One region of the Defluviitalea raffinosedens genome, then DNA from elsewhere that is predicted to be linked to it. Evidence: a T-box and tRNA genes for the amino acid it is inferred to sense, from the RefSeq annotation. Region 1 holds a T-box; the other holds one or more tRNA genes.
The links. A T-box is a leader RNA that pairs with one kind of tRNA and senses whether it is charged. The one in region 1 lies ahead of JOD07_RS05010 (glycine--tRNA ligase), so its partner is inferred to be a tRNA-Gly.
Positions count from the first base shown of each region.

Region 2: it has a tRNA-Gly gene. The T-box ahead of JOD07_RS05010 (glycine--tRNA ligase) is inferred to sense a tRNA for this amino acid. The anticodon was not compared.

Region 1 is NZ_JAFBEP010000004.1:142,410-146,627, forward strand. Features, by position in the region: gene JOD07_RS05010 (glycine--tRNA ligase) at 175-1,557, opposite strand; T-box leader at 1,615-1,795, opposite strand; gene recO (DNA repair protein RecO) at 1,844-2,596, opposite strand; gene JOD07_RS05020 (YqzL family protein) at 2,598-2,759, opposite strand; gene mgtE (magnesium transporter) at 2,862-4,217, opposite strand.
Region 2 is NZ_JAFBEP010000008.1:95,923-100,140, reverse strand. Features, by position in the region: gene JOD07_RS08070 (SbcC/MukB-like Walker B domain-containing protein) at 1-1,705, shown strand, start outside; tRNA gene JOD07_RS08065 (tRNA-Gly) at 1,788-1,858, shown strand; tRNA gene JOD07_RS08060 (tRNA-Met) at 1,869-1,942, shown strand; gene JOD07_RS08055 (hypothetical protein) at 2,198-2,482, shown strand; gene JOD07_RS08050 (hypothetical protein) at 2,691-2,957, shown strand; gene JOD07_RS08045 (TolB-like translocation protein) at 3,111-4,218, shown strand, end outside.

The sequences.
Region 1 (4,218 bases):
CATTTTAATGTTCTTTTGTTATAGAATAGCAAAACTTTCGTTATTTGATTTCATTAATTATATGGAACGAAAATAGTAATTTTTATCTCTATCTATTACCAAGTTTTGTCTATTCACATCATTAATAATTATATCATAAAAACTAAAAAATCATAGAGGGATTTTTAAAAAATTTTAAAATTCCACTTTCTCTCTTAAATAAGATTCTAAATCTTCAATCTTGATTCTTTCCTGCTCCATGGTGTCTCTATTTCTAACCGTTACAGAATGATCGGTTTCTGAATCAAAATCGTAAGTAATACAGAAAGGCGTTCCTATTTCATCTTGTCTTCTGTATCTCTTTCCAATACTGCCACTTTCGTCAAATTGCACATTATATAGTTTTGCCAGATTTTCATAGATTTTAAACGCTGAGTCCGAAAGTTTTTTGGAAAGAGGTAAAACTGCAGCTTTAACAGGGGCTAAGGCTGGATGGAATCTAAGGACTGTTCTTACATCTCCTTCTCCAATTTCTTCTTCATCATAAGCTTCACATAAAAATGCCAGTGTTACACGGTCAGCACCCAATGAAGGTTCAACACAATAAGGGATATATTTTTCATTCAGGTTCGGATCAAAATAACTTAAGTCTTCTCCTGAATGTTCTTGATGCTGCTTCAAGTCATAATCGGTTCTATCCGCTATACCCCATAATTCTCCCCATCCAAAAGGAAATAAATATTCTATATCAGAAGTCGCATTACTGTAATGAGACAATTCTTCTGGGGAGTGATCCCTAATACGCATATTTTCTTCCTTAATGCCTAAATTCAAAAGCCATTGCTTACAAAAATCTTTCCAATAATTAAACCATTCTAAATCTTTTCCTGGTTCACAGAAAAATTCTAATTCCATCTGCTCAAATTCTCTGATACGGAATATGAAGTTTCCGGGAGTAATTTCATTTCTGAAGGATTTCCCGATTTGTCCTATACCAAAAGGTATTTTTTTTCTAGTAGTTCTTTGAACATTTTTGAAATTAACAAAGATGCCTTGAGCTGTCTCCGGGCGCAAATAAACAACACTTTTAGAATCTTCCGTAACACCCTGATGAGTTTTAAACATTAAATTAAATTGCCTGATATCGGTAAAATTGGTTGATCCACAACTGGGGCAAGGGATATGATTTTCATCAATGTACTGTTTCATTTTAGAGTTTTCCCAACCATCAACAGAAATCTGTATTCCGTTTTCTTTTGCATAATTTTCTATCAGTTGGTCAGCTCTGAATCTTTCTTTACATTCCTTACAATCCATAAGAGGGTCATTAAATCCTCCTACATGCCCTGAAGCTACCCATACTTGAGGGTTCATTAAAATAGCACAGTCCACTCCCACATTGTATGGGCTTTCCTGAATAAACTTTTTCCACCATGCTTTTTTTATGTTGTTCTTAAGTTCAACACCCAGAGGACCGTAATCCCATGAATTAGATAATCCTCCATAAATCTCTGATCCAGGATAAACAAATCCTCTATTTTTTGCTAAAGCAACTATTTTTTCCATAGTCTTTTCCATTCTTATTACCTCCATTATGAAATTATATTTGTGCAACAAAAAAAGCCTGTTCATCCCATAAGGGACGAAAGACTTTATGCTTCCGCGGTTCCACCCTTGTTGATGTGAAAACACATCCACCTTGTTAAACCTTCATCTGCTCGAAAGCTCCCTTCACTAAATATATTGATCGGACTTCCACCATCTCCGACTCGCTATACAAATCTATTTAGCTACTCTTCTTTCTCATCGCAGAGTATTAAATTAAAATTAATCTAACAAATTCCTTAAACTTTGTCAATACGGATTACTCATAATTATTTTGAACTTCCCTCAAAAAATCTAAAGTTTTAAAACTTTTTTCTATATGATATGCCAAATAACTTTGAGTAATTTTATCCAATTCCTCTAAGATCTTTTCATCCAGATCAAATTTAAAAAGCTCAGATAAATCAGAAGATAATATGTACTGAATGGTATACCATGTCCCTCTGGACATTTTATGAGAATAATGATCTTTGTTACTGCAGTCGTTACACAAAATTCCTCCAAGCCTTGAACTAAATCGATGAATGTCTTCTTGTCCTCCACAATTGACGCATTGAAACATTTCAGGCATATAACCAATCGAAGCCATTAATCTTAACTCATATATTTTAGCAATTAATTTTGGGTTTCTGTTGGTTTTTTCTAAAACAGAAAGGGTCTTTAGAGTCAGTAGGAGAAGATCTTCATTAACTTGTTCTTCTTCAAGTACAGAATCCAGAAGTTCAAAAAAATAGGAGGCATACGTCAATTTTATAATGTCTTCCCGTATGCCATGAAATGTATGAATAACCTCTAATTGCTGTATAATATTATAATTTTTCCCTTGATGTATTAAAAAGTCACAATAGGAAAACATCTGTGTTCCGGCGGTTAAACGACTTTTACTTTTTCTTGCGCCTTTTGCAGAAACAGATATTTTACCCTTAAGCTTAGTAAATATCTTAAGGATTTTATCTGCTTCTCCTACATTGATTTCCTTTAGGACTATTCCTTTTGATTTAATATGTTCCATTTTATTCATCTTTCTTCGATTTATTTTCAACCTTTAATTTATCTGTTTGAGGAACCAGTTCTTTAGATGCTTCTTCGTTGCAATGAGTACATTCTTTTAAAGCAAGATAAGCCTCTATATTTCCTGTTTTTTGAAAAACATCCCAAAAAATTTTTTCAAGCATATCGAGTCCCCCTATTTTAGATTTGTATTATTAGGGTATCCTCTTAGCTTGTTTATATACTGCAAAAAACTTACCAGTGTTACATCCCTTGACAAAATACTATTAAATTCCTGCCATTAATTTTACTAATGTAAAGTAAATGATGTTTCCTGTAATATCTATCGTTGTTGAAATAAATGGTGCTGAAGCAACCGCAGGATCAATACCAATGTTCTTAAAAATCAGCGGAGCCAATGTTCCTATCGTAGAAGCAGTTAACATATTAGCGGCCATAGAAATCCCTACAACTGGTCCTAATTGGGGCTGCGAAAAAACGATGCCAGCAACCAGACTCGTTGCAAGGCCACAAATGGCTCCAATAAATATACCAACTAACGCTTCTCTTAATAAATTTTTTGAAATTTCCTTGCTGTTAATTCTTCCGGTTGCAATTCCTCGTACAGTCAATGTAGAAGATTGAGTACCGATGTTTCCACCCATTCCCGTTAAAGCCGGCATGAATTTTACTAATGCGGCATTTTGGCTGATTTGACTTTCAAACCCTGTAATAACTGCCCCAGTAATAAAACTTCCTGCCAAGGTAACCATCAACCATGGCAGTCTTGATTTTACAGAAGATACCAGATGACTGGCAGTACTGTCATTTTCATCGTATTCAACTTCGCCAGTACCTGCAATCCTGAAAATATCTTCCGTCGCTTCTTCTTCAATAACATCCAGAATATCATCTACTGTAATAATTCCTTGAAGAATAGTTTCATTGTCCACAACAGGTATGGCAAGCAAGTCATATTTCGCTACTGCTTTAGCAACTTCTTCCTGGTCCATATTAACATTTACATAGATGACATTACTTTGCATAACCTCAGACACAAGTCGGTCTGGTTTGCTCATTATAATTTCCCTAAGAGACAAAACACCTACTAAAGTACCAATATAGTCTGTTACGTAGACGTAATAGATCGTTTCTGCTTCACTTTCCATGTTTCGTAGTGCTTCTATTGCCTGACTTATGGTCATATCTTCTCTAACAGAGACAAATTCGGTGGTCATAATACCACCAGCAGTATCTTCACTGTAGTGCATTAAGTCGCGAATATCTGCAGCATCTTCATGGTCAAATAATTCTATAATTTTTGTCTGTTCACTTTCGGATAACTCACCAAGAATATCCGCGACATCATCTAAGGACATTTCATCAAGAATTTCTGTAGTTTTTTCTGCAGTCAAATTTTCAAGTATTGCTGCAAAAGTATCTCCGTCTACTTCATTTAAAACTTCTGCTGCTGTGTCATGGGGTAACAGCTTAAATAAATACTTCTGCTCTGACTCATTTAAATCGAGCAGTATTTCTGCAATATCAGCTGGATGGAGTTCTTCTATCCTGTATATTAGCTCCTTACTGGCTGAATTCTGAATTAAATTTTTAATCTCATCCAACAAATTTGGCTGTTCCATT
Region 2 (4,218 bases), on a different contig from region 1:
TGACGAAAATCAATTAAGCAGACAGCTTCAGGAACTGGAGGATAAATATTATGCGATCTCCTTAGAATGTTCAGGAATGAATAAAGAAATTGAGCAGATTCAACAGGAAATCGATCGCATACTTTCGGATATTGAAAATGAAGATATAAAAAATATTGATATACGTCTATCCCAGGAAGAAGAAAAGTTTAAAAATCTTCAAATTCAAATCGATACATGGGAAAAGGATGTATTAAAAGCCGATCAATATGTGGCAGAACTTAAGGATGTAATCAACCTTCTGGAACGGGATGAAATCAGGATTCAGGAAGGCCTTATAAAAGATAAGAACCAGCATAAGGAAATCTCTGAGCAATATCATGAAATCAAAACCAATCTGGAAGATATCGTCCAACAATATTTTCATGTTAAAGAAAAGTATAAACTGGGTGCCATAGAAGATAAGATGAAGGAAATCAGAGAATGGGACAAGCTGAAAGTGGATTTAGAAAAAAAAGAGAAAATTCTCCGGGAAAGTTTAAAGTTAAAAGAACAGGAAAAAGAGCAGATTTCCGATATCATCAGGCAGTGTGAACAAGAAAATGCCAAGATTAAGCAAAGCGGCATAGAAAAGAGCCGAATGATTGAGCAGTGGAGCGAACAGATTAAAAGGTTATCGGAAGATAAAGATCCATACATATATAGAGAAGAAGTAAGAAATCAAATAAGAATTTTACTGGAAAGCGAAGAAAAATTAAAAAGAGCTTTTGAAAAAGCTAAAAATGAAAAGTCAAACTTAGAACAGGAGGAAATCAGATTAAACACTTATAACTTAACCCTTTTAAATCATTATGAAGAGATAAGAAAAAAACTGGATGCATTGCTTAAAGAACATGACTTCTTAACTCCAGAGGATGTGATCGCAGCATGGATGCCTAAAGAAAAGCGAGAAATTTTAGAGAATGCCATAAAGGCTTTTGAGGAAGAAGTTAAGGAAGTTCAAAATAATCTGCATCGTATTCAGTCAAAACTCAAGGAAGAAAGAATATCTTCTGAAGAATGGGAAGTTTTAAAGCAGAAAAAACAGACCAAAACTGAAGAACTTGAAATGAAGGCCAAATACCTTGCTGTCATGCAGGAAAAACTAAAGATTATGGAGAAAAATTTAAATACAGTCCTGGAATTGAATAAACAGAAAACTAAGCTGGAATACACTTTTAGCCTTTTGGATGATTTATACAAGCTGGTACAAGGCAATAAATTTGTTGAATTTGTAGCCGCAAGCAGACTAAAATATATTGCAAAAGAAGCTTCCAAAACTTTAAAGAATATTACAAGAGGAAGATATGCGATTGAATTAGACGGATCTGGAAATTTCATCGTAAGAGATGATTTTAATGGAGGCATAAGGCGTTCACCCAGTACTTTATCCGGGGGAGAGACATTCCTTACATCTCTTTCTTTAGCCCTGGCCCTTTCTTCTCAAATTCAATTAAATAACAGTTCCCCTTTGGAATTCTTCTTCCTGGATGAAGGATTTGGCACATTGGACAGCAATCTGCTGGATACCGTTATGACAGCACTGGAAAAGCTTCATTCCCAACAACTTTGTGTTGGAATCATTAGTCATGTGGAGGAATTAAAAAACAGAATACCGGTTAAACTGATTGTAGAACCGGCGAGACAAGGATTAAACGGAAGCAAAGTAAGAATAGAGTATAGTTAAAAGCCGCATTTGTGCGGCTTTGTATATTTTTGGAAAGTTGTTGACATAATATATTGCATATGATATAATTTTTAGTAAGGGTGCGAGTGTAGTTCAATGGCAGAACACCAGCTTCCCAAGCTGGTTACGTGGGTTCGATTCCCATCACTCGCTGTGGCAATGGCGCGGAGTGGAGCAGCCTGGTAGCTCGTCGGGCTCATAACCCGAAGGTCGCAGGTTCAAATCCTGCCTCCGCAATTAATGAAATGAAAACCGCAGGTATTGCGGTTTTTATTATGTCTGAATATTAAAGTTTAATGGTTAATGAGCAAAAAAATAATGAATTAAGCCAAAGCAGACTAACCGCGAATAGTAAGGTAGTCTGCTTTTTTTATGGTCTACGGATTTATATTTTCATTATTTTGATTCACTTTCATCCTTATATAGATCTTTGCACTTTTTTGATGCATTTAAAATAAAATAGAGTAAAGTTTATTTTAAGGAGTTATCTGTATGAATCCAATTGGCTTATTGATGGTTTCATTTCTTACAGAAAGTGTAGTTGAAATCATCAAAGATATACTACCTAAAAATGTATGGGATAAAACAAAAAAATACATTCCAGTAGTGGTTGCAATTTTTTTTGCAACAGGCTATAAGATTGATTTTTTTAGTATGCTGGATATGGAATTTTCTATTCCGTATACCGGATACATCTTAAGTGGATTAATTGCCAGCCGGGGAGCAAATTATGTTCATAATTTTTTAGGCCATAGCCATAAAAAAGTAATGAAATAAATTAAAATATCAAGTTTAAAACATATAGACGTTTTTTATACTTAGCTGTAATATATTGCTATCAAATATAAAATACTAAAGATGAAGGAGATATTTTATGTATTGTAGAAATGAAAACCAAAATACAAGAAGTATGCTAAAGCATGCAAAAAAATTAAATCAGCAATGTTAGTAATTGCAGTATTAATATTAGCTTCAGGGACAGTCTATGGAAGCAATAAAAACAACACTCAGTCGGCAAATGAAAGATCGTTCTGGACAAGAATGGAAGGGAAATCTTTATATCCATAAAGGGCAGGATTTGATCAAATCCTGCCTTATTGACTTTGCCCTATATTCATGTAAAGATAAGCTTTTACTTATTTTAGATGAGCTAATTCTGCATGTAGCAGCACATGAATTTCACTATGCCAAAAGATCCAGTAATATCAATATTAATTACTTAGGCAGTTTTTATAGGACCATTCTCGAATAGTTAAGCATTTTTGATCATCGATGCACAAGAGATTTGAGGAGAAGAATCACTATAGATTAATTAACCAATAATTTGATATATATACATTTTTGTGATTGGTTGCAATAGATTCTTATGAAAATGATAAACTGATAAAATCAATGGAGGGGTTTAATGTATAGTGATAGAGGTAATGAAAATAGCAGAAAAGTATTAAAGAATATAAAAAGATTGAAATTAAACCGTTTGATATCTGTCATCATATTTTTATTAGCATTTATTCCAGGAACGGTTCATGGAAGCAATACTATGAAAGAAGACCCAAATTCGTATTCCGTAATATATTTTAAAAACAATCAATTTTACATGTTCGAAAAGAGCGGTGAAAATCAAAAGCTTTCAGACACAGTTTTTTTAGGAGTAAATAATGATGAAGATGTTTATAGGCAATATCAGAATGATTTTGCCCAGGCAAGTAAAGATGGGAATACAGTCTATTTTATTGAAAGCTATGATTTAGACCGCAGAGTGGGAGAACTATATATAAAAGAAAGTAGAAAAGAGAAAGAAAAAATTGCCTCTGAGGTAAGCAAGTATTTTACGATCTCTGAAGATGGCAGTACAGTTTTATTTTTGAAAAATTATGATTTTGAAAATGATACTGGCGAGTTGTATGCGTATTCAAAAGGACAAAAGATAGAAAAAATAGCTGATGAAGTATCGCGTGATCGTTATTTTATTACATCTGAAGGCAATAAGTTCATATTCTTGGAAAATCATAAACATACTTATGCGAAGAGTGAACTGTATATAAAGGAAAAAAGCAAGGAGAAAGTTAAGATCGATTCAGATGTATACCATGTTTCATCTATATCAGATGATGGAAATATAATTACTTATCAAAAACTAACTGATATAAAAAATCCTTATATTTACACATTGTTTGTTAAGGAAAAAGATAAAGAACCGCAAAAAATCGCTGATGATGTATTTATAAATATTTATAATAAAGACGGGACACAAATTGCTTATTTAGCGAATTATCAAGTGGATAAAGGTTATGGAGATTTATATTTTAAAACGTTTGGAAAGAAGTCTGCAGAAGAGATGGTTGATAACAAGGTAAGTTATATCATGGAAAATGACAGGCCAATGAATGATTTAACTGTTTTTTATTATAAGTTGAATGAAAATAAGCTAAAACTCAATGATATATATATTAAGAGAATAGGAAGGGAAAAAGAAAAATTAATAACTCCTAATGAAGCAGAACTAGAATATG